DNA from 3 places in the Streptomyces sp. NPDC002701 genome. Region 3 is predicted to be linked to each of the others. Evidence: riboswitches for the same ligand, from Rfam matches in the RefSeq annotation. Region 3 holds a riboswitch; each other region holds the start of a gene.
The links. Region 3 has a riboswitch for cyclic di-AMP ahead of ACFYXC_RS11105 (NlpC/P60 family protein). Riboswitches for the same ligand answer to the same signal wherever they lie in the genome.
Positions count from the first base shown of each region.

Region 1: it holds a riboswitch for cyclic di-AMP, as region 3 does, so the genes downstream of both, ACFYXC_RS28700 (M23 family metallopeptidase) here and ACFYXC_RS11105 (NlpC/P60 family protein) in region 3, are expected to answer to the same signal.
Region 2: it holds a riboswitch for cyclic di-AMP, as region 3 does, so the genes downstream of both, ACFYXC_RS33535 (LysM peptidoglycan-binding domain-containing protein) here and ACFYXC_RS11105 (NlpC/P60 family protein) in region 3, are expected to answer to the same signal.

Region 1 is NZ_JBIAQL010000013.1:111,249-119,108, reverse strand. It holds gene ACFYXC_RS28715 (GNAT family N-acetyltransferase) at 1-102, opposite strand, end outside; gene ACFYXC_RS28710 (HPr family phosphocarrier protein) at 304-585, shown strand; gene ACFYXC_RS28705 (GntR family transcriptional regulator) at 800-1,492, opposite strand; gene ACFYXC_RS28700 (M23 family metallopeptidase) at 1,698-2,492, opposite strand; cyclic di-AMP (ydaO/yuaA leader) riboswitch at 2,505-2,661, opposite strand; gene ACFYXC_RS28695 (M16 family metallopeptidase) at 2,892-4,280, opposite strand; gene ACFYXC_RS28690 (M16 family metallopeptidase) at 4,277-5,638, opposite strand; gene ACFYXC_RS28685 (DNA topoisomerase (ATP-hydrolyzing) subunit A) at 6,134-7,860, shown strand, end outside.
Region 2 is NZ_JBIAQL010000019.1:116,062-123,921, forward strand. It holds gene fahA (fumarylacetoacetase) at 1-756, opposite strand, end outside; partial or broken gene ACFYXC_RS33530 (HAD family hydrolase) at 1,323-2,123, shown strand; gene ACFYXC_RS33535 (LysM peptidoglycan-binding domain-containing protein) at 2,369-3,118, opposite strand; cyclic di-AMP (ydaO/yuaA leader) riboswitch at 3,124-3,289, opposite strand; gene ACFYXC_RS33540 (polyprenyl synthetase family protein) at 4,178-5,188, shown strand; gene ACFYXC_RS33545 (outer membrane lipoprotein carrier protein LolA) at 5,520-6,752, shown strand; gene ACFYXC_RS33550 (ABC transporter ATP-binding protein) at 6,865-7,860, shown strand, end outside.
Region 3 is NZ_JBIAQL010000003.1:594,661-602,520, forward strand. It holds gene ACFYXC_RS11090 (esterase/lipase family protein) at 1-144, shown strand, start outside; gene ACFYXC_RS11095 (M23 family metallopeptidase) at 477-2,135, shown strand; gene pcrA (DNA helicase PcrA) at 2,211-4,745, opposite strand; cyclic di-AMP (ydaO/yuaA leader) riboswitch at 5,092-5,265, shown strand; gene ACFYXC_RS11105 (NlpC/P60 family protein) at 5,272-6,432, shown strand; gene ACFYXC_RS11110 (hypothetical protein) at 6,463-6,816, opposite strand; gene ACFYXC_RS11115 (NlpC/P60 family protein) at 7,250-7,860, shown strand, end outside.

The DNA.
Region 1 (7,860 bases), on a different contig from region 3:
GTCGGCCGCGATGGGCCGGACGCGCGCGGTGCCGCCGTCGCGCAGGACGACGTCGGCCTCCCAGTGAGCGGGGTACTCGTGCCGGTCCGTCGGGGTCTGCATGGGGCCCAGAGTACGACTCGCCTCCGACAACGACGGGGGCTCCGCCCGGCACGGCAGGGGCACGGCCGGCGGGGTGCCGGCGGCGGCGGGTTCGCGTGCGGCCGGGGCGCGGGGCAGTCTTGGGGTCCGCGCCCGCTCGGGGCGCCGCACGTATGGAACACTGGTCTAGACAACCTTGAGACACCTGAAGGGCAGCATCACATGGCTGAGCGCCGCGTCAACGTCGGCTGGACCGAGGGCCTTCACGCCCGCCCCGCCTCCATCTTCGTCCGGGCGGCCACGGCCTCCGGCGTCCCCGTGACGATCGCCAAGGCCGACGGCAACCCCGTCAACGCCGCTTCCATGCTCGCGGTCCTCGGCCTGGGCGCCCAGGGCGGCGAGGAGATCGTCCTGGCCTCCGACGCCGAGGGCGCGGACGCCGCGCTCGACCGTCTGGCCAAGCTGGTCGCCGAAGGTCTCGACGAACTCCCCGAGACGGTCTGACCGCGCGATCACGTACGGCGGAGCCGCGTCACCCACACCCCGGGGCGACGCGGTTCCGCCGTTTTTTCTTTACGCGCCGGAGCGGGTCGGCTATTTCCGCGCTTACGGACAATGCGCGCTCCGCAATTACCGGCACGGTCGGCACGCGGCACACGAAAAAATGGCAGCGCACATAGTCGCCCGCCGAATACCTTCTTTGTATACGGTGTTCCTGTTAATACCGCGGGCCCGCCGTGTTTACGGGATGTTGCGAAGTCCTCACACGCTCGGCGCGGTGCCCGCCGGGAAAGCGCAGCCGGTGCGCGGTCGTCGCCCGCTCGGCGTGCAGCGCCGTGACCGACCGGGCCCGGTCGCTGTCGCCGCGGGCGACGGCGTCCACGATGGCCCCGTGCTCGGTCCACGACTCGGCGGGGTGCGCGGGCGCCTCGACCGAGTACATCCAGGCGATCTTGTGCCGCAGCTGGTTGAGCGTCGAGGTCAGCGCCGGGCTGCCGGATGCCTGCGCGAGCGTCTCGTGGAACCAGCCGCCGAGCGAGCGCAGATCCTCGCTGTTGCCCCGCCTGGCCCGCTCCTGCCCCAGCCTGACCAGGCCGCGCAGCACCTTGAGATGGGCCTCGGTGCGGCGCTGGGCGGCGCGGGCGGCGCCCAGCGGCTCCAGCAGCACGCGCATCTCCAGAAGGTCGGCGGCCTCCTGGTCCGTGGGCTCCGCGACGCACGCGCCCGCGTGCCGGCGGGTCACCACGAAGCCCTCCGCCTCCAGGGTGCGCAGCGCCTCGCGCACGGGGACCCGCGAGACGCCGTAACGGCGTGCGAGCAGTTCTTCGGTCAGCCGGCTGCCGCGCTCGTAGACACCCGCGACGATGTCGTCCCGGATCGCCGTGCATACCGAGCGCGCGGGAATACGCATGACCGGACCTCCGCCTTAATCCCCGCGAAACGCGGTCGATCGACGCCTGTTCAGCGACTCTATTGCAGAGAACGGGAAATTCCGAAGGCGGTTCGGAATCCATGGCTATTTTTTGGACACACGCCACTTCACCCCGCATCGAGGGGCATCGACCGGCGGAAGGCCCCGGCTCGGTGAGCCGGGGCCTTCCGCCGAGAGCCGTGGGTCAGACGTTCACTCCGTGCGAGCGGAGGTACGCGATCGGGTCCAGGTCGGATCCGTACTCCGCGGTCGCGCGCGCCTCGAAGTGCAGATGCGCCCCCGTGACGTTGCCGGTCGCCCCGGAGAGGGCTATCTGCTGCCCCGCAGTGACCGTCTGGCCCACCGAGACACCGATGGACGAGAGGTGCCCGTACTGGGTGTACGTGCCGTCGGCCATCCTGAGGACGACCTGGTTGCCGTAGGAGCCGCCCCAGCCGGCCTCCACGACGGTGCCGGAGCCCACCGCGAGCACCGCGGTGCCACTGGCGGCGTGGAAGTCGATGCCGGTGTGGCTGCCGGAGGACCAGACGGCGCCGCCGGCCTTGTAGGAGGTGGAGACGTACGAACCGGCGATCGGCGCGGTGTACGCGTTGAGGCGCTTGCGCTCGGCCGCACGGGCGGCGCGGGCCTCCGCCGCGCGCTCCTTCTCGGCCCTGGCCTCGGCCTTCGCCGCGGCCTCCTCGGCGCGCTTCTTCGCGGCGGCCTCGGCCTTCTCGCGGGCGGCGTCCTGCTCGGCGGCCTGCCGCTGGGCGGTGGCCTGTGCGTCTATCTCCTGGGCGACCGAGTCGCCGAGGGTGACGGCCTGGGTGAGGCCGGTGTGCCCGGTCTGCGCGACCGAGCTCTCCCCCGCGAACGCCGGGGCGGCGAGGGTGCCCACGACGCCGGTGGTGGCGAGGGCGGCGACGCCGACGGTCCTACGGGTCGTACGTGTCATGCGGCTGGGAAGACGGTGCTTCCCCGTGGCGCGGGTGAACGCCATGAAGTGGCTGGTCCTTTCCTTCCTTCTCGCCTACCGGGTTAGCTGACGGGTTCGGAGCAGGAAGGTCTCCTACGGACCCCCTTCGGGAAGGGCGTCCGATTCACCCCAGGGACGGTGGGTCCCCGGCTCCCCTGGCTCGCGCCGTACGGGGACTCGGCGATGACTGTCCGGTGCCGCGGGCGCGGCGCACTGCCTGACGAACAGCCGGACCGACGCTAAGCGGCGCCTCTTTCAAACGACAAACGGATCACCACTTTTGTAGCGCATGCCACAGAGCAGACAGGCAACCTCCCTACCAATACGGATAGATCAGGCAACCATGGACGAAGGCGGACAACGGCAGGCCCGGGCACCTCGTCGGTCGCCCGGGCCCACCCGCTGTCGGTCACCGGCCAGTCGCTACTCGGCCGTCACGACGCTGACTTCACCGATGCCGAGGGCCCTGACCGGCTCCTCGATCTGCGCGGCGTCACCGACGAGCACGGTCACCAGGCGGTCCACCGGGAAGGCGTTCACGGCTGCCGCGGTGGCCTCCACGGTGCCGGTCGCGGCGAGCTGCTGGTACAGCGTGGCCTGGAAGTCGTCCGGCAGGTGCTGCTCGACCTGGTCCGCGAGCGTGCCCGCGACGGCGGCCGCGGTCTCGTACTTCAGGGGCGCCACACCCACCAGATTCTGCACGGCGATGTCGCGCTCCGCGTCCGTCAGGCCCTCGGCGGCGAGCGTGCGCAGCACCTTCCACAGGTCGTCGAGCGCCGGGCCGGTGTTCGGGGTGTCCACGGAGCCGCTGATGGCGAGCATGGAGATGCCCGTCCCGTCCGGAGCGGAGCGCAGCACCTGCCCGAACGCCCGTACTCCGTAGGTGTATCCCTTCTCCTCGCGCAGGACGCGGTCCAGCCGGGAGGTGAGGGTGCCGCCGAGGCAGTACGTGCCGAGCACCTGGGCGGGCCACACGCGGTCGTGCCGGTCCGCGCCGACGCGGCCGATGAGCAACTGCGTCTGGACGGCTCCGGGACGGTCGACGATGATCACGCGGCCGGTGTCGTCGGCGGTCACCGACGGCACGGGACGCGCCTCGGCCTGCGATCCGGTCCACGCGCCGAGGGTGTCCGCGAGCAGGGCGTCGAGGTCGACGCCGGTGAGGTCGCCGACGATGACCGCGGTGGCCGTGGCGGGGCGTACATGCCTCTCGTAGAAGGCGCGTACGGCCGCGGAGTCGATCGCGGTGACCGTCTCCTCGGTGCCCTGGCGCGGGCGCGACATGCGCGAGTCCGCCGGGAAGAGCTGCCGGGACAGCTCCTTGGCGGCCCGGCGGGCCGGGTTGGCGGTCTCGTGGGGGATCTCGTCGAGCCGGTTGCGCACCAGCCGCTCGATCTCGCCGTCCTCGAACGCGGGCGCCCTGAGGGCGTCGGCGAGCAGGCCGAGCGCCTTGGGCAGCCGGGAGACGGGGACTTCGAGGCTGAGGCGTACGCCGGGGTGGTCGGCGTGGGCGTCGAGGGTGGCGCCGCAGCGCTCCAGCTCGGCGGCGAACTCCTCGGCGGAGTGCTTGTCGGTGCCCTCGGAGAAGGCCCTCGCCATGATCGTGGCGATGCCGTCCAGGCCCTTCGGCTCGGCCTCCAGGGGCGCGTCCAGGAGTACCTCCACGGCGACGACCTGCTGGCCGGGGCGGTGGCAGCGCAGCAGCGTCAGGCCGTTGTCGAGCGCGCCGCGCTCGGGCGCCGGGAAGGCCCAGGGCCGGGCCTCGCCGGCCTGGGGCTGCGGGTGGAACTCCATCGTGGCGAGCTCGGTCACTTGGCCGCCTCCTCGTCGGTGTCGTCGGTGGTGGCGGTGGCGTCGGCGTCCTCGGGGGCGACCGGTTCGTAGACCAGCACCGCGCGGTTGTCGGGGCGCAGGCGGGCCTTGGCGACCTCCTGGACCTCCTCCGCGGTGATGTCGAGGACGCGCTGCACGGCGGTCAGGGCGAGCTGGGGGTCGCCGAACAGGACGGCGTACCGGCACAGTTCGTCGGCGCGGCCGGCGACCGTACCGAGCCGGTCCAGCCACTCGCGCTCCAACTGGGCCTGCGCGCGCTCCATCTCCTCGGCGGTGGGGCCCTCCTCGGCGAACCGGGCGAGCTCCTCGTCGACGGCGGCCTCGATCACCGGGACCTCGACGTCACCGGACGTCTTCACGTCGAGCCACCCCAGGGAGGGCGCCCCGGCGAGGCGCAGCAGGCCGAACCCGGCCGCCACGGCGGTGCGGTCACGGCGCACGAGCCGGTTGTAGAGCCGGGACGACTCGCCGCCGCCGAGAACCGTGAGGGCCAGGTCGGCCGCGTCGGCCGCGCGCGTGCCGTCCTCCGGGAGGCGGTAGGCGGCCATCAGCGCGCGGGCCGGGACCTCCTCCTCGACGACCTCGCGCAGCTGCTCACCGATGGTCTCCGGGAGCGAGCCGTCGCGCGGGGCGGGCTTGCCGTCGTGGCTCGCGATGGAGCCGAAGTACTTCTCGACCCAGGCGAGCGTCTGCTCCGGGTCGATGTCGCCGACGATCGACAGCACCGCGTTGTTGGGCGCGTAGTAGGTGCGGAAGAAGGCGCGGGCGTCCTCGAGGGTGGCCGCGTCCAGATCGGCCATCGACCCGATCGGGGTGTGGTGGTAGGGGTGGCCCTCCGGGTAGGCGAGAGCGGTCAGCTTCTCGAACGCGGTGCCGTAGGGGACGTTGTCGTAGCGCTGCCTGCGCTCGTTCTTGACGACGTCCCGCTGGTTCTCCATCGACTCCTCGTCGAGGGCGGCGAGGAGCGAGCCCATCCGGTCGGCCTCCAGCCAGAGAGCGAGCTCCAGCTGATGGGTCGGCATGGTCTCGAAATAGTTGGTCCGCTCGAAACTCGTCGTGCCGTTGAGCGAACCGCCCGCTCCCTGCACCAGTTCGAAGTGGCCGTTGCCCTTCACCTGTCCGGAGCCCTGGAACATGAGGTGCTCGAAGAGGTGGGCGAGCCCGGTGCGGCCCTTGACCTCGTGGCGCGAGCCTACGTCGTACCAGAGGCACACCGCCGCGACAGGGGTCAGGTGGTCCTCGGAGAGCACCACACGCAGGCCGTTGGCCAGGCGGTGCTCGGTCGCTGTCAGGCCGCCGGAACCGGCCTCGGCTGTGGCCGTGTGACCCATGGGCATGTACGTCCCTTCGATCGCGGGGAACTGCTGAATTCCTGCTAGTCATGCCACTGTATGCAAGCGCGCGGACAGCTGGCGAAGTTCCCGTGCCGGGTACGCCGAGAGCGAGCACGCCCGGCGCCACCGGCATCTCGTACGGTCGTACGAGCGCGGGCGCGCCCCCGGCCCGGGGGCGGAAACCGGACACACGGCTTCCGGAGGGCGCGAACGCCACCGTGATCATGTCCGTACCCCCTGGGGACCGCCGCGCGGCCGGCGACGCGGTAGCGTCCTGGGACCTCCGCGGTCCGCCGCAGGCCACGCTTCCGAACGCTGTCGAGGCTTCGCCGGCGCGGTCTGCGGGGCCCGTTGGGGCGGTCGCGCACCTGGTCCGCGAAGCCCGTACGGACGGGTCGTGGTCCGCGTTGTCAGTACTCCGGTCCACAATGGACCGCGTCAGCCCCCGTCAGAACCCGTTCATGCCCCGGCAGAGACTGTGAAGGAGTCGCAGCAGCGATGGCCCGCCGCAGCACGAAGACCCCGCCTCCGGACGACTTCGAGGAGCGCATCCTCGACATCGACGTCGTCGACGAGATGCAGGGCTCCTTCCTCGAGTACGCGTACTCGGTCATCTACTCCCGAGCCCTGCCGGACGCCCGCGACGGCCTCAAGCCCGTGCACCGCCGCATCGTCTACCAGATGAACGAGATGGGGCTCCGGCCCGACCGCGGCTACGTGAAGTGCGCCCGTGTCGTCGGCGAGGTCATGGGTAAGCTCCACCCCCACGGCGACGCGTCGATCTACGACGCCCTGGTCCGCCTCGCCCAGCCGTTCTCCATGCGGCTGCCCCTGGTCGACGGCCACGGCAACTTCGGTTCGCTGGGCAACGACGACCCGCCGGCCGCCATGCGGTACACCGAGGCGAGGATGGCCGACGCGACCTCCCTCATGACGGAGTCGATCGAAGAGAACACGGTCGACTTCGCCCCGAACTACGACGGCCAGGAGCAGGAGCCGTCGGTCCTCCCCGCCGCGTATCCGAACCTCCTGGTCAACGGCGCGTCGGGCATCGCGGTCGGTATGGCGACGAACATGGCGCCGCACAACCTCGGCGAGGTCATCGCCGCCGCCCGCCACCTGATCCGCCACCCCGGCGCCGATCTCGACACGCTCATGAAGTACGTGCCGGGCCCCGACCTGCCCACCGGCGGCCGGATCGTCGGCCTGTCCGGGATCAGGGACGCGTACGAGAAGGGCCGCGGCACCTTCAGGATCCGCGCCACGGTCGCCGTGGAGAACGTGACGGCGCGCCGCAAGGGCCTCGTCGTCACCGAACTGCCCTTCACCGTCGGCCCGGAGAAGGTGATCGCGAAGATCAAGGACCTGGTCAACGCGAAGAAGCTGCAGGGCATCGCCGACGTCAAGGACCTCACCGACCGGGCGCACGGTCTGCGGCTGGTCGTCGAGATCAAGAACGGCTTCGTGCCGGAGGCCGTCCTGGAGCAGCTCTACAAGCTGACGCCGATGGAGGAGTCCTTCGGCATCAACAACGTGGCGCTGGTCGACGGCCAGCCGCTCACGCTGGGCCTCAAGGAACTCCTGGAGGTCTATCTCGACCACCGCTTCGAGGTCGTACGCCGCCGCAGCGAGTTCCGCCGCACCAAGAAGCGCGACCGGCTGCACCTGGTCGAGGGCCTGCTCGTGGCCCTGCTGGACATCGACGAGGTCATCCGGCTCATCCGCTCCAGCGAGAACTCCGCCCAGGCCAAGCAGCGCCTGATCGAACACTTCTCGCTGAGCGAGATCCAGACGCAGTACATCCTGGACACGCCGCTGCGCCGGCTGACCAAGTTCGACCGCATCGAGCTGGAGACCGAGCGCGACCGGCTCAACGGCGAGATCGACGAGCTGACCGGCATCCTGGATTCCGACGCCGAGCTGCGCAAGCTGGTGTCGGGCGAACTGGCCGCGGTGGCCGCGAAGTTCGGCACCGACCGGCGTACGGTGCTGCTGGAGTCCGCCGGTTCCGCCGCCACGGCCGTCCCGCTGCAGGTGGCGGACGACCCGTGCCGGGTGCTCCTGTCCTCGACGGCGCTGCTGGCCCGTACGGCCAACGGTGAGCCCTTCGGGGAGGACTCGGGCAGGCGCGTCAAGCACGACCTGATCGTCTCGGCCGTCCCGGCGACGGCGCTGGGCGAGATCGGCGCGGTCACGTCCACCGGACGGCTCCTGCGGATCAACGT
Region 2 (7,860 bases), on a different contig from region 3:
GCCGAGGAAGGGACCGAGGGGAACGTACTCCCATGCCTGGAGGTCGCGCGCGGACCAGTCGTTGAGGAGGCAGAGCCCGAAGACGTGGTCGCGGAAGCCTGCCAGCGGTACCGGAGTGCCCATCGCGGAGGGGGTGCCGACGACGAAGCCGACCTCCGCCTCGATGTCCAGCCGGACGGACGGACCGAAGACCGGCGCCGGGTCCGCGGGAGCCTTGCGCTGGCCCGCGGGGCGTACGACGTCGGTACCGGAGACGACGACGGTGCCCGCCCGGCCGTGGTAACCGATCGGCAGGTGCTTCCAGTTGGGGGTGAGGGAGTCCTCGGCGTCGGGGCGGAAGATGCGGCCGACGTTCCGGGCGTGGTTCTCGGAGGCGTAGAAGTCGACGTAGTCGGCGACCTCGAAGGGGAGATGGAGGGTCACCTCGGAGAGCGGGTTCATCAGGGGTGCGACCGTCTCGCGGTGGGCGGGCACCGTCACCCATGCGGTGAGTGCCCGCCGTACGTCCGACCACGCCGTGCGGCCGGCCGCGAGCAGGGGGTTCAGCGAGGGCTGCGCGAGCAGTGCGGCGTAGGGGGAACCGAGTGCCACCGCGGCGGCCCCCGCGTCCAGGACATGATCGCCCAGCCGGACGCCCACGCTCCGGTGAGCGGAGCCGCCCGGAGAGCCGTCCGGCGAGCCGCCCAGGGAGAAGACGCCGTACGGAAGATTGTGCGGGCCGAAGGGATCGCCCTCGGGGACATCGAAGGGGGGCATGGGGTGCTGCCTCGCTTTCCGTGTGGGTGCAGCACACGTTACGGGGAGGCGCCGTTCGTGGGCAGTGTCTCCGGAGTTCGTGACGTCCGGACAAGGGCAGGTCGGAGTGGTTGGTCCCGGCTTGGCCTCCGTCCAGGGGAGGGGCGGGGTGGGCCCCGACCCGGCCCCCTCGGGCGGGCGTGGGACACCAGGGGGCACCGCGGGCACCGTACGGCCCGTCCTGGTCCGCCCGGAAGACGGCGGCGCTCGCCGTGGAGTCCGGCGCACAGGTGCGCGGAGTGGCGCGCGGAAAGGGCTCTGTCGCCTTCGGCGCGCCCCCATGGCCGCAACCGGCGCCGCGGCCGGCCCGGCACCTGGCGGGACGGCACGGCTGAGGCGAGGGGACGGTCGCCGAGGGGGGCGCGAGGGGGTGCGGACCGGGCCGGCGGGGTGGCCGATATGTCATGGGATCGGCCCCAACTGCCGGGGCCTGAGGGGGCGTACGGTGACCTCTGTGACGGCCGAGGTGCCGGACGACGTCCGGTTCCCGTCGAGTCGCTGGGGCATTCGATCCGTATTCTCTGATCATGGCCCCACCGAATGCATATTCACTCATCGCCACTGACCTGGACGGGACGCTGCTGCGCGGCGACGACACCCTCTCGGACCGGTCACGCGCCGCGCTGGCGATGGCGGTCGGGGCAGGTGCCCGGCACCTCGTGGTGACGGGGCGCCCGGCCCCGCGCGTACGTCCGCTGCTGGACGAACTGGGCAGCCAGGGGCTCGCGGTGTGCGGACAGGGCGCGCAGTTGTACGACGCCGGCGCGGACCGGATGGTGTGGTCGGTCACCCTCGAACGCGAGCTGGCCGAGGTGGCTCTCGGCAAGATCGAGGCGGAGGTCGGCGAGGTGTACGCGGCCGTCGACCAGGACGGGGTCGACGGCCTCACCCTCATCGAGCCGGGCTACGAGATGCCGCACCCGACGCTTCCGGCGGAACGGGTGCGACGCCGCGACGACCTGTGGACGCGGCCCATCAGCAAGGTGCTGCTGCGGCATCCCCTGCTCTCCGACGACGCGTTGGCGACCGCCGCCCGCGGAGTGATCGGTTCCCTCGCCACCGTCACGATGTCCGGTCCCGGCACCGTCGAACTTCAGCCATGCGGCATCACGAAGGCGACGGGGCTCGCGCTCGCCGCCAGGCGGCTGGGCCTGACGCCGGCGCAGACCATCGCCTTCGGGGACATGCCCAACGACATCCCCATGTTCGACTGGGCCGCGCGCGGCGTAGCGATGGCCAACGCCCACCCCGAGCTCAAGTCCGTCGCCGACGAGATCACCCTCTCGAACGAGGACGACGGCATCGCGGTGGTGTTGGAACGGATGTTCTCGGCCGACCGCGCCGACCGCGCCGACCGCGCCGACCGCGCCGACCGCGCCGACCGCGCCGACCGCGCCGAGCAGGCCGAGCAGGCCGACCCGAGCGACCGGGCGGGTCGGCGCGACGGGGCCGCCCGGCCGACCGGCGCCCTCGTCGGCAGGCAAGCCGGTCGCGGGGGCGGCCGCCAAGCCGGACAGGCGGGACAGGGCGCCGGACAAGGGGCCGGCCGGAACGCGGCTCCGGGCGCCGTCGGTCAGTAGGCCCCGAAGACGTTGTCGATCGAGCCGTACCTGTCGGCGGCGTAGTTGCACGCCGCCGTGATGTTGGCGACCGGGTCGAAGGGGTCGAGCGACGTGCCGCTCACGTGGTAGGCCGCGAAGGTCGGGTCGATGACCTGGAGGAGCCCCTTGGACGGCGTACCGGCGGCCGCGTTGGAGTCCCAGTTGTTCATGGCCTGCGGGTTGCCCGACGACTCGCGGATGATGTTGCGGTGGATGCCGTCGTAGGTGCCCGGGATGCCGTGCTGGGCCATGACGTCCAGCGACTCCCTGATCCAGCCGTCGAGGTCGTTCGTGTAGGTCTTCGCGGCGGCCGGGGTGACGGCGGATGTCTTGGCCGCCTGGGCGGTCTTCGCGGAGGAGCCGGCGTTCTTCGTGCCCACGGTCAGCTCGGTGCCGGGGCGGATGAGTGCCGGGTCGCTGCCGATGACCGCGCGGTTGGCCTTGTAGAGCTTCTTCCAGTCGCTGGCGGTGTGCGCCTTGGCGATTTTCGACAGCGTGTCGCCCTTGACCACCTCGTAGGTGACCAGCGAGACCTGCGGGACCGCGTTCGGAGCGGCCTGGGCCGCCTGCGCTGTCTGCGCTGCCTGGGCCGGCTGTGCGGCGTGGGCTCCGGTCGCCCCCACGAGGGGGAGCGCGAGCGCGACTCCGCCCGTGCCCGCGGCGACGATGCCACGCGTGAGGGTGTTCGTTCGGGGACGGCGGTGCTTACCTCGTGTGGGCATGACGAAATTCCTCTCCGACGCCTACGAGGTGAGCTGTCGGGTTCGGGCGGGAGATGCCCGGCCGCGTGCGGTACGCGACTACACCCCTAGCCGTGCCGATATCCGGTCCGGCGACTTACCTGGTTTCCCCGCTCCTGCCGTACGCGAGTGAATGGATGGCTGGTGTTCCGGGCGGTGGCAGGATTAGGCGATCCGTCCGGAGTGACGAGAACGTATGCGAGAGCACATGTCGCGAACAAGCCCCGAATTCGCGCTCGGACGGCTACGACCAGCCTCGGCTGGGACACATCTCTTGATCCATGCGGAGGGCGAAGTTCAACTTGCCTTTCGCGAACGGAAGTCGGTGGCCCGGACAAAATGATCAGTTCGGGCGGACGTGACCCAATTCACTGATTCGGATGCCGAATCAGCGAAACAACTTGGCAATTCGGACAAGTGGGGCGATCGGAATGGGTGGCCTTTCTTCCCCCGTGGTGGACCGGGAATGTGCCCGGTCTTTCGTGATCATTCGGTGCGCGCGTGAACTCGTCCGGCCCGCAATGGAATTCGTCCGGCCGGAATCCGGAGTGTCCAGAACGGGGCCTCGATGCTGGGGAATTCGGGTCGCGTGAATGCCGGACGAAGTGCCTGGCCGTGACCGTGACGGCGGATCAGGCGGCAGGGCCGGGGGTACGGCATGGGCGCGTGGGGCTTTGGTTCCGCCCTCGGGGGGAACGCGGGGGGCGTGGAGTGATCGGCGCTCTTGCCTGAAAGCGTGCCTCTTTCGAGATGTATCGGTCATATAAGGTATATCGGCAGATCAAGAACATACCTTCCGTGATCCGATACCGACCGGCCTGGCCGATGGGGCAAAAGGGACCAGGTGGAGCGTGTCCGGCAGGGCGAGGGCGGGTGACGGGCGGGCGCTCATCGTGATCGAAAGACGACCGGATACGCTGACTTGAGTGCCAGCAGCGACACATCGACAAACACCTACGGCATCCACAGCACCTACAGCACCTGAAACACCCAGAACATCCAGAGACCGCCGTTGAGAGCGTCAGCAGACAGGAGACCCTCGTGACCGTCGTCGGGCCGTTCGGGCTGAGCGTGCGGGACCAGGCTCTCGAAGCCGATGTCCAGGCCGGACTGGCGGCTGTCGAGGAGGGACTGCTCGAGGCCACCAAGAGCGACGTCCCGTTCATCACGGAGGCCGCACAGCACCTCGTACGGGCGGGCGGCAAGCGGTTCCGCCCGCTGCTCGTGATGCTCGCCGCCCAGTTCGGTGACCCGTACGCGCCGGGTGTCGTGCCCTCGGCGGTCGTGGTCGAGCTGACCCACCTCGCCACGCTGTACCACGACGACGTGATGGACGAGGCGGACGTGCGCCGTGGGGTGCCCAGTGCCAACAGCCGGTGGGGGAACTCCGTCGCGGTCCTCACCGGTGACTTCCTCTTCGCCCGTGCCTCGCACATCCTGGCCGACCTGGGCCCCGAGGCCGTACGCATCCAGGCGGAAGCCTTCGAGAGACTGGTCACCGGCCAGATCCTGGAGACCGCCGGACCGCGCGACGGCAGGGACCCGGTCGACCACTACATGGACGTGCTCGGCGGCAAGACCGGCTCGCTGATCGCCGTGGCCGGACGGTTCGGCGCGATGATGTCGGGCGCCGACGAGACGGTCGTCGACGTGCTGACGCAGTACGGAGAGCGGCTCGGCGTCGCCTTCCAGCTCGCCGACGACGTACTGGACATCGCGAGCGACTCGCACGAGTCGGGCAAGACGCCGGGCACCGACCTGCGTGAGGGCATCCCGACGATGCCCGTGCTGCGGCTGCGTGAGCGGGTGGAGAGGCTCGGGCTCGCCGAGGACATCGCCCTGTCCGAACTGCTCGCCTCGGACCTGACCGACGACGCCCGGCACGCGGAGGCGCTGGCCAGGCTGCGCGTCCACCCCGCGCTGGACCAGGCCCGCCGCGACACCGTGCGGTACGCGGAGGACGCCCGCGCCCTGCTGGTGCCGCTTCCGGAGTGCGACGCGAAGGCGGCCCTGGTGGAGCTGTGCGACGCGGTGGTGCACCGGGCGGGCTGACCCGAACGGCGACGGACCGGCGGCACGCCGGGAAGATCCCGTACGGGGCCGACCACGGCTTCGTGAACCGGTGGACACAGGTTTCACCGGGCTTCGGCGAGATACACGGACGGCGTCCGCCCCACCCGACCCCTACGGGTCGGGGGAGGCGCCGTCCACCCGTGTCATACCGCAGGTGTACACGGAGTTGGCTCCGAGGTCTGACGCTTTCCGGCGGCCGATTTGGTCGGATGGGACACACCACTTCACAGGAGTTCGGGTGACAATGGCGGCCAGGGGTGGACGAGTGCGAGGACGGTAAGCCGCCGCCGACGACGGAGGTAGGGCACACATGGCACCGTACGAATCCGACGACAGCAGGACCGGGGACGAGGCCGACGACATGCGCGCCGGCCGGCGCAAAGCCGCGCGGTACGTCGTTCCCGTCGCGGTGGTGGGGGTGGCGGCGGCGACCATCGGGCTGGTCCCGGCGTTCGCGGGCTCCGGCGATCCCGACCTGCCAAAGGTCAGCGCCCAGCAGCTCATCGAGAAGATCGCCGCTTCGGACGTACAGCAGCTGTCCGGCACGGTGAAGATCAGCACGGACCTGGGGCTGCCGGACCTCGGCGGCCTGGAGAGCAGCCTCGGCGGTGCGACGGGCGGTGGGCGCGACGGCTCGGGCTCGTCCGCGGACCCGTCGTCCAAGCTGATGGAACTGGCGTCCGGTACGCACACACTGCGCGTCGCGGCCGACGGCGAGGACAAGCACAAGCTGTCGCTCCTCGACAAGGCCGCCGAGTACAGCGTGATCCACAACGGCGACGAGGTGTGGGCGTACGACAGCGCGTCGAACGAGGCGTACCACGTGCAGGGCGCCGCCTCCGCGGGCAAGGACACGAAGGACAGGTCCGAGGACGTGCCCGCCACGCCCAAGGAGCTGGCCGACGAGGCACTGAAGGCCGCCGACGACACGACGTCCGTGACCGTCGACGGTACGGCGCAGGTCGCCGGCCGGGACGCCTACAAACTGCTGATCGAGCCGAAGCAGTCCGGTTCGACGGTCGGCGCGATCTCCATCGCCGTGGACGCGAAGACCGGTCTGCCGCTGAAGTTCACGCTCACCCCGGCGAGCGGCGGCGCGGCCGTCATCGACGCGGGCTTCACCGAGGTCGACTTCTCCAAGCCGGCCGCGTCCACCTTCGACTTCAGCCCGCCGAAGGGCGCGAAGGTCACCGAGGGCGACGAGCCGGCGTCCGAGGGCCGGGCCGGCAAGGGCGACAAGGCGCGTCCCGAGGGCGGCGAGGAGCTCGGCAAGGAGTTCGAGGGCCTGAACGTCATCGGTGAGGGCTGGGGCTCCATAGCCCGGTTCGACACCGGCGGCGAGGGCCTGCCGTCCGAAGCGTCCGGCGCGGGCGACGCGGGACGGTTCCTGGACTCGCTGGGCGACCAGGTGAGCGGCACGTTCGGCTCGGGCACGGTCTTCTCGACCCGCCTGGTCAACGCGCTGATCACGGACGACGGCAAGGTCTACGCGGGCGCGGTCACGAAGGACGCGCTGGTGAAGGCGGCCGACGCGGCGAAGTAGGCCCTGCCCGCCCGTTCCCGTCGCCTCCTGCCTCTCGGAGGACACGAACCGGGCAGGGTCCCCCGAGGACACGGCGTGGGCACGGCGAGAGCACGGCGAAGTGAGGGAGTCGATGGCGGAACTGTCCACCGCGGACGGGGACACGGCGGGGGCGGGTGCGGGCGGCACGACCGCGGGCGCGAGGGCGACCGCGGAGACGGGCGACACCGGAACCACCGGCGGCACGGGTCACACCGGGACCGCCGGTGCGACGGATGACACCGTGATCGCCACCCGCGCGCTCACCAAGCGCTACCGCGGCGGACAGCTCGCCGTCGACGGCCTCGACCTGGCCGTCCCGGCAGGCAGCGTCTTCGGCTTCCTCGGGCCGAACGGCTCCGGGAAGACGACCACCATCAGAATGCTGATGGGCCTGATCACGCCGACCTCAGGGACGGCACGCGTACTGGGCCGCCCCATGCCGCGCGCCACGCGCACCGTGCTGCCGCACGTGGGCGCGCTCATCGAGGGACCCGCGCTCTACGGCTTCCTCTCCGGCCGCGACAACCTCCTGCGGTACGACGCCGCCGACCCGGCCGCCGACCCGCGCACCCGGCGTGCGCGGGTGGCGACCGCGCTCGACCGGGTCGGGCTGACCGCCGCCGCGGGCAAGAAGGCGAAGGCGTACTCCCTCGGGATGAAGCAGCGGCTCGGGCTCGCGGCCGCGCTGCTGCAGCCCCGGAGACTGCTCGTGCTGGACGAGCCGACCAACGGGCTCGACCCGCAGGGGATGCGGGAGATCCGCTCGCTGGTCCGCGAACTGGCGTCGGACGGCACGACCGTGTTCCTCTCCTCGCACCTGCTCGACGAGATCGAACAGGTCTGCACACACGCCGCGGTGATGGCACAGGGCCGGCTGATCACCCAGGGCCCGGTGGCGGAGCTGGCGGCGGGCGCGCGCGGCCGGCTCGTCGTGACCACCCCCGATCCGGAGGACGCGGCCCGGGTGCTCAAGGAACAGGGCATAAGCGATGTCGTGATCGCCGGGGACCGGGTGAGCGCCGATCCACCGGAACGCGACCTCGCCGAGGTGACCGCGGCCCTCGTGACGGCCGGCGTCCGGGTCCGC
Region 3 (7,860 bases):
GTGCGGAACATCCGGGTGAGCGGCATCGGACATCTCGCCCTGCCGGTGCACCCGGCGGTCGCGGCAGGCATTCGTCAGGCCCTGGACGCCGAGGAGGAGACCACCCGCGCCGCCGCCCACACCGGCGGCCTCACGGTGGCGTGACCGGAAGGGCTCAACCGGAGTGGGCGTCATCACAACGGCGTAACCGGAAGCGGACGTCCGGATGCGATCCGCCATGAACCGGGGCAACAGGGAACGACAAAAGGCGCCGGAGAGCGCCGCAAACGGAAGCCGTGCGCCGCTCCGGAGACATCACTTCTTCGAACACCCATCGAACGCCAGGCCAAAGCTGTGCCCATACACCGCCGAAAGGCGGCCGAATGCCCGTTTCCTGCGAGGAGGAAACCTGCTGAAGATTGTCGCGCCCTCGTACCGCCGGGTACAGTCGCCGCACTGCTCTGCCAGCCCCTGTCGTCGAGGCGAAAGAGAAGTTGGTGAACGACCGTCACCCGTCGGGGACCGTAACTCCCCCGGCTCCGGCTCCCGAGGCCGCCTCGGCGCACTACGCGTCCCACGGCCAGCAGGACGCCCTGTACGGCGACTTCACCACGTATGACGCGTACCCCGCCACCGGTTTTGAAACCGCCGCCGCCGACTCGTACGGCACGCCGGGCGGTTACGACTCGACGGGCGCCTACGCGACGACCACGTTCGCCACCGACCCCCTCTTCGGCGACCTGCCCGGCAACGGAAGCGGAACCGACGGCAGCGGTGGCGGAACGGGTTCGTACGACGCCACGTCGGGCACGTCCTCCAACGGCAACTGGGCGCAGTCCACGGGCAGTCACCAGACGCTGAACTACGACCCGTACGCGGCCCAGCACCACGCCGCCCACGAGACCGGCAGCTACGACACGAGCGGTGTCTGGCCGGACGCCGGTTACCAGCAGCTCGGTGAGATCCCGGCGCAGGCCGCGGGCCCCGACGGCACAGGTCAGTGGGACGCGAACGCCTGGCTCCAGGCGGACCAGTTCGACCCCACGCAGCAGTGGACGGCGCCGACCTTCGAGACGGGCACGTACGACGCCACGGCGTGGAACTCGGACGGCGGCGAGCAGCACCAGGCGCAGACCCAGACCCAGCTCCACCCCCGGACACAGGCACCTCCGCAGGCGGAGCACGAGTCGTACGACCAGCAGGCCACCAGCGCGTTCGAGCAGGTTCCCTACGAGGAACAGGCCACCGCGCAGGGCGAGTTCGACCACTCCGGCCAGGGTGCCGACATCGCCGACGCGGACACCGAGACCCACATCCACGTGCACGACGAGCCCTCGCTGCTCGACGGTGTCGAGGAGATCGCTCCCGCCGCCCCGGGCGGCCGTGCCGCGTCCCGCGCGGCGGGCCGTTCCGCTTCCCGCTCGCGCCGCCGCCCTCCGCCCAAGCGTTCCGCGCTGCTGACGATCGCCGTGCCGTCGGCATGCGTGATGGGGGTCGCCGGTATCGCCGCCGCGTCGGTGACCGGTGGCGAGAGCGGGGACGAGGTCCGCACGACCGCCGCCGCACCGGACGCGGCCGCGGTGCAGCCGTCGGTCGCGAACAACAAGCTGGACACCCAGCTGGAGAATCTCTCCGCTGACGCGGACGACTTCGCCGACCGGGCGAGCCGCACGCAGGAACGTATCGACCTCAAGGCCCAGCAGGCCGCCGAGAAGCAGCGGGCGGCTGCCGAGGCGGCCCGCAAGGAGCGGCTGCGCCCGAAGTTCGCGCTGCCGGTCTCGCGGCACGGGCTCAGCGCCTACTACGGTCAGGCCGGCATCAACTGGATGTCCGTGCACACCGGCATCGACTTCCCGGTCTCGTACGGCACGACGGTGATGGCCGCCACGGACGGCGTCGTCCGTACGCAGCTGAACAGCGCCTACGGGAACATGATCATCGTGACGGCCAAGGACGGCACGGAGACCTGGTACTGCCACCTCTCCACCTACAAGGTGGCCCCGGGGACGGTCGTGAAGGCCGGCGACCCGATCGCGTACTCCGGGGACTCGGGCAACTCCACCGGCCCACACCTCCACTTCGAGGTACGTCCCGGCGGCGGCTCGGCGATCGACCCGCTCCCGTGGCTGCGCAGCCACGGGGTGGACCCCACGTAGGCGAGTCCCGGACCGAGCGACCGCGGACCGACTGGTCCCGCCCCGGCCCTGCCGCTTCTCCGCCTACGGCTCCTCCTACAGCTTCTCCACCGGCGCGTACCGCAGCAGCAGGCGCTTGGGCTTCTCTCCGCCGAAGTCGACCGTCGCCTCCGCGTTCGCGCCCGTGCCCTTCACACCGACGACCGTGCCGAGGCCGAACTGGTCGTGCGTGACCCGGTCCCCGACCGTCACCGACACCACCGGCTTCTCCGCGGAGCCCCGCCGCGTCGCGAAGCCGGACGCGCCCGAGGCCGCCGAGCGGGAGCGGGAGGAGGACAGCGAGGCAGCCACCCCGGCCGCCGGACCGCCGGCCACCGGGCCCATGGAACCCCTGCGCTTCCAGTCCAGATGCGCGTCCGGGATCTCTTCCAGGAAGCGGGACGGCGGGTTGTACGAGGGCTGCCCCCAGGCGCTGCGCATCGACGACCGCGTCAGATACAGCCGCTCACGCGCGCGGGTGATGCCGACGTACGCGAGCCGCCTCTCCTCCTCCAGTTCCTTGGTCTGGCCGAGGGCGCGCATGTGCGGGAAGACGCCGTCCTCCATACCGGTGAGGAAGACGACCGGGAACTCGAGGCCCTTGGCGGTATGCAGGGTCATCAGTGTGATGACGCCCGAGCCGTCCTCGTCCTCGTCGGGGATCTGGTCGGAGTCGGCGACCAGGGCCACCCGCTCCAGGAAGGCGGCGAGCCCGACCGACGTCTCGCCCTCGCCGTCGTCCCCGCCGTCGCCCTCGGTCTCGCCGCCGGCGGCCTCCTGCTCGAACTCCAGGGCCACCGAGGCGAGTTCCTGGAGGTTCTCGATGCGGGTCTCGTCCTGCGGGTCGGTGGAGTTCTGCAACTCGGCGAGGTAGCCGGTGCGTTCGAGGATCGCCTGTACGACGGTCGCCGGGCCTGCGCCGGACTCGACGATCGTGCGGAGGTCCTCCATCAGCGTGTTGAACCGCTTGACGGCGTTGGTCGAGCGGGCCGCCATGCCGTATGCCTCGTCGACGCGGCGCAGCGCCTGCGGGAAGCTGATCTTCTCGCGCTGGGCGAGCGCGTCGATCATCGCCTCGGCGCGGTCACCGATACCGCGCTTGGGCACGTTCAGGATGCGGCGCAGCGGTACGGAGTCCTCGGGGTTCGCGAGCACCCGCAGGTACGCGAGGACGTCCCGGACCTCCTTGCGCTCGTAGAAGCGGACGCCGCCGACGACCTTGTAGGGCAGGCCGACCCGGATGAAGACCTCTTCGAAAACACGGGACTGGGCGTTCGTACGGTAGAAGACGGCGACGTCGCCGGCCTTCGCGTCGCCCGCGTCGGTGAGGCGGTCTATCTCGTCGGCGACGAACTGCGCCTCGTCGTGCTCGGTGTCGGCGACATAACCCGTGATGCGCGCGCCCGCGCCCGCGTTGGTCCACAGGTTCTTGGGGCGGCGGGACTCGTTGCGCTCGATGACCGCGTTGGCGGCGGTCAGGATCGTCTGCGTGGAGCGGTAGTTCTGCTCCAGCAGGATCGTCGTCGCGTTCGGGTAGTCCTCCTCGAACTGGAGGATGTTGCGGATCGTCGCGCCGCGGAAGGCGTAGATCGACTGGTCGGCGTCACCGACGACGCACAGCTCGGCGGACGGGAGGTCGCCCTCCGTCGGCGGGACGTCCTCGGGGTGCGCGACGGGGTCGGTGGCGGTGCCGACGAGTTCCCGGACGAGGGAGTACTGCGCGTGGTTCGTGTCCTGGTACTCGTCGACGAGGACGTGCCGGAAGCGGCGGCGGTAGTGCTCGGCGACGTCCGGGAAGGCGCGCAGGAGGTTGACCGTCGTCATGATCAGGTCGTCGAAGTCCAGCGCGTTCGCCTCGCGCAGCCGCGACTGGTACATCGCGTATGCCTGGGCGACGGTCTTCTCGAAGCCGTCGGCGGCCTGGGCCGCGAAGTCCTCCTCGTCGACCAGCTCGTTCTTCAGGTTCGAGATCTTGGCGCTGAAGGACTTCGGCGGGAAGCGCTTGGGGTCGAGGTCCAGGTCACGGCAGACCAGGGCCATCAGGCGCTTGCTGTCGGCGGCGTCGTAGATCGAGAAGGACGACGTGAAGCCGAGCTTCTTGCTCTCGCGGCGCAGGATCCGTACGCAGGCGCTGTGGAAGGTCATCACCCACATCGCGTTCGCCCGCGGGCCGACGAGCTGCTCGACGCGCTCCTTCATCTCGCCCGCGGCCTTGTTCGTGAAGGTGATCGCGAGGATCTGGCCGGGGTGCACCTTGCGCTCGCCCAGCAGGTGGGCGATGCGGTGGGTGAGCACCCGGGTCTTGCCGGAGCCGGCGCCTGCCACGATGAGCAGGGGTGAGCCGTGGTGGACGACCGCCGCGCGCTGGTTCTCGTTCAGCCCGTCCAGGAGCGCGGCCGGATCGACGAGCGGCCGTGGGGCGCCGTCGCGGTAGTGGCCGTCCCTGCTGGGGGGCACGTCGAACCGCCCGCCGAACAGGTCGTCCGGAACGGGGTCCGGCGCCTCGTCCTCGGGCGGCGGCGGGGACTCCGTCTCGTGGGCCTGCGAGGGTCCGAGGTCCGCCAGGAAGCTGTCATCAAAGAGGCTGCTCATCGCTCTACGAGTCTAGGCGTCCCCACTGACACCCCGCCGCCACCGCCGGAACCTCACCGAAAATCACGGCCCGTCGACGCCCCGTGGGAAGCCCGAGAACCGCGCGACCAGCACGCACGCACCCGCGGACCCACGGATTGCTCGCGGAAATCCCTTCCGCACGCCCCTCGCGCCACTTCGGGCACATCCACCCAGAACGCACCCAAATATCGACACCGAACGACGTTCACAGCTCAGGTCACGAAAATGTATCGGGCATATCGCACATCAAACTTCACAGGTGCCACACGAATTGGCTAACTTTCGCGTAGGTCGCTCGACCCGCACCGGCGAACAACGCCGGGCCGAGCGGCCTCCGCCGAATCCGGTACGCCCTCGTGGCCACCGGAACCGGGGACCCAACCGACATTGGGGTGAATCGGCCCGGCTCCCGCACGGGAATCAGGGCCGTAGGGCAAACCTTCCGAAGCATTCGCCCGAACCCGACAGCTAACTCGGTAGGCGGATGACGGAAGGAGACGCCCTCGTGGCGCCACACCGCAAGTCGCGGTCCGCCGGTTCCATGGGCATGCGGACGCCGGCTCTCGCCACCGCGGCCCTGACCTCGGTGGCCCTACTCTCCCAGACGGCGGACGCCGCGCCCGCCGCGGAGCCCAACCCGAGCATGGAGGAAGTCCGGAAGAAGGTCGACGACCTCTACCAGCAGGCGGGTACGGCCACCGAGAAGTACAACGCGGCCAAGGAGAGGACCACCAAGCAGCGCAAGCGCGTGGGCGGCCTCCTGGACGACGTGGCGAAGCGCACGGAGAAACTGAACAGCGCGCGCGAGGCGCTCGGGACCTTCGCCGCGGCTCAGTACCGCACGGGAGCCTCGGCCCCCGACACGGCTTCCCTCCTCCTCGCGGACGAGCCGCAGGACTACTTCGACCAGACCCAGCTGATGAACCGGCTGACCGCCCGGCAGAAGCAGGCCGTCGACGACTACGCGACGCAGCGGGCCGTCACGACGCAGAAGCGGCAGGAGGCGTCGGAGGGCCTGGAGACGCTGACCGCGACGCAGAGCACGCTGAAGACGTCCAAGGCGGACGTCCAGCGCAAGCTCGCCGAGGCGCGCGCACTCCTTTCCCGGCTGACCTCGCAGGACAGGGCCCGGCTCGCGGCGATCGAACGGGAGAGGCAGCAGGAGGCCCGCCGCAAGGCGGACGAGCTGGCGCGGCAGCAGGCGGCCGACGCGGAGCGCCGGCGCCAGGAGGCGGCGGCTCAGGCCCCGCGGGGCACGGGTGCCGCCACCGGCCCGGGCACCGGTACGGGGAGCGTCCCCGGCTCCGTCGCGACCGCCACCAAGGCGGCCAAGGCGCTCGCCTTCGCCCGCGCGCAGATCGGCAAGCCGTACGTCTGGGGCGCGAGCGGTCCCGGTTCGTACGACTGCTCCGGGCTCACCCAGGCCGCCTGGAAGGCCGCCGGTGTGACCCTGCCGCGCACGACGTGGGACCAGGTCGAGACCGGCACGACGGTCTCCGTGGAGAGCGCCCAGCCCGGTGACCTCGTCTTCTTCTACGACGACATCAGTCACGTCGGCATCTACGCCGGCGACGGCATGATGGTCCACGCCCCCAGGCCGGGCGCGTACGTCCGCGAGGAGTCGATCTTCTCCATGCCGGTCCACGGCGTGGAGCGGCCGGCGTAGCTCACCGGATTCCGGAGCTCATCGCCCTGCTCAGGTCCAGAGCAGGGCGATGAAGACGTTCACCGTGGTGAGGCCGCCCACGAGGGCGAACAGGCCCTTCTCGGCCCTCTCCTCGTCGCGCTTCACATAGACGAGGCCGAGGATCACGACCAGCAGGGCCAGCTTCACGCCGATCTTGACGTTGTCGACGCTCTGGTCGTCGGCCTGGTTGAGGCCGACGAGGACCACGCCGGTGACCAGCATGGTCAGCGCGCCGTGCAGCATGACGGGGGTGAAGCGGGCGGTGCCGTCCCCCATGGCCTTCAGCTGGGTGAGGAAACCGCCCAGCAGGGCGGCGATCCCGATGATGTGCAGGGCGACGAAGACATGAATCAGTACGTCCATGAGCCCGGACCCTAACCGGACCCCGGTACGCCGCCTCGCGCCGCCCCGGGCACGGGCACCCGCCACGGCCCACTCTCTCTCCGCGCCCTCCGCACCTCGTGCTCACGGAACCCGTAGCAGTACCCCGCCCGCCGCTCCCCCACAACGCGCGCATCGGTCACCGGACCACGCCAAGTCGGCGGAGCCGGGCCCGGATCACGGTCACACCCGGTCGCTCGGTGACCGAAAATCACCATCTCCATACATGCCGTTACCAGCCACGCGCATCCAGGTTTAGCGTCCTTCCCCAGGTGACCGGCTCCCCACCACAACCGCCCGGGTCAGGGGCGGCAGTCGGCACCACCGCCAGAAAGGTCCGGCGGCGACCCGCTCCCCCTGTGCGGGCCGTCGCCGGACGTGCACCCGGCCGTACGGAAGGAACGTGGAACGATACGTGGGAGCGCACCGCAGGCCCAGACAGCGTCCACTCGGCGGCGGTACGGTCCGCACCGCCCTCACCGTCGCCCTCGCGGGCGCGGCGGGCGCGACCGGCCTCAGCGGGACGGGGGTCGCGGCGCCCGAACTGACGCCGGCGCAGGTGAAGGCCAAGGTCGACAAGCTGTACCGGGAGGCGGAGGTCGCCACCGAGAAGTACAACGGGGCCAAGGAGGAGTCCACGAAGGCGGCGGGCCGGCTCGGCACCCTCCAGGACGAGGCCGCGCGCAGGACGGACCGGCTCACCTCCGAACGGGACGCGCTCGGTTCGCTGGCGACCGCCCAGTACCGGAGCGGAGGCATGGACCCCTCGCTCGGGCTGATGCTCTCCTCGGACCCCGACCAGTACCTGGACGGGGCCGCGTTCGCCGAGCGGGCCGGCAGCAGGCAGGCTTCGGCGGTGTCGCGCGTACGCGCCCAGCTCGGCGAGATCGAGCGGCTGCGCGGTGCCGCGCGCGTCGAACTCACCTCGCTCACGGCACGGCAGGCGGACCTGGAGCGGCACAGGAAGACGGTCACCGGCAAACTGGCCGAGGCGCGCCGCCTGCTGGCCCGGCTGTCGGACGAGGA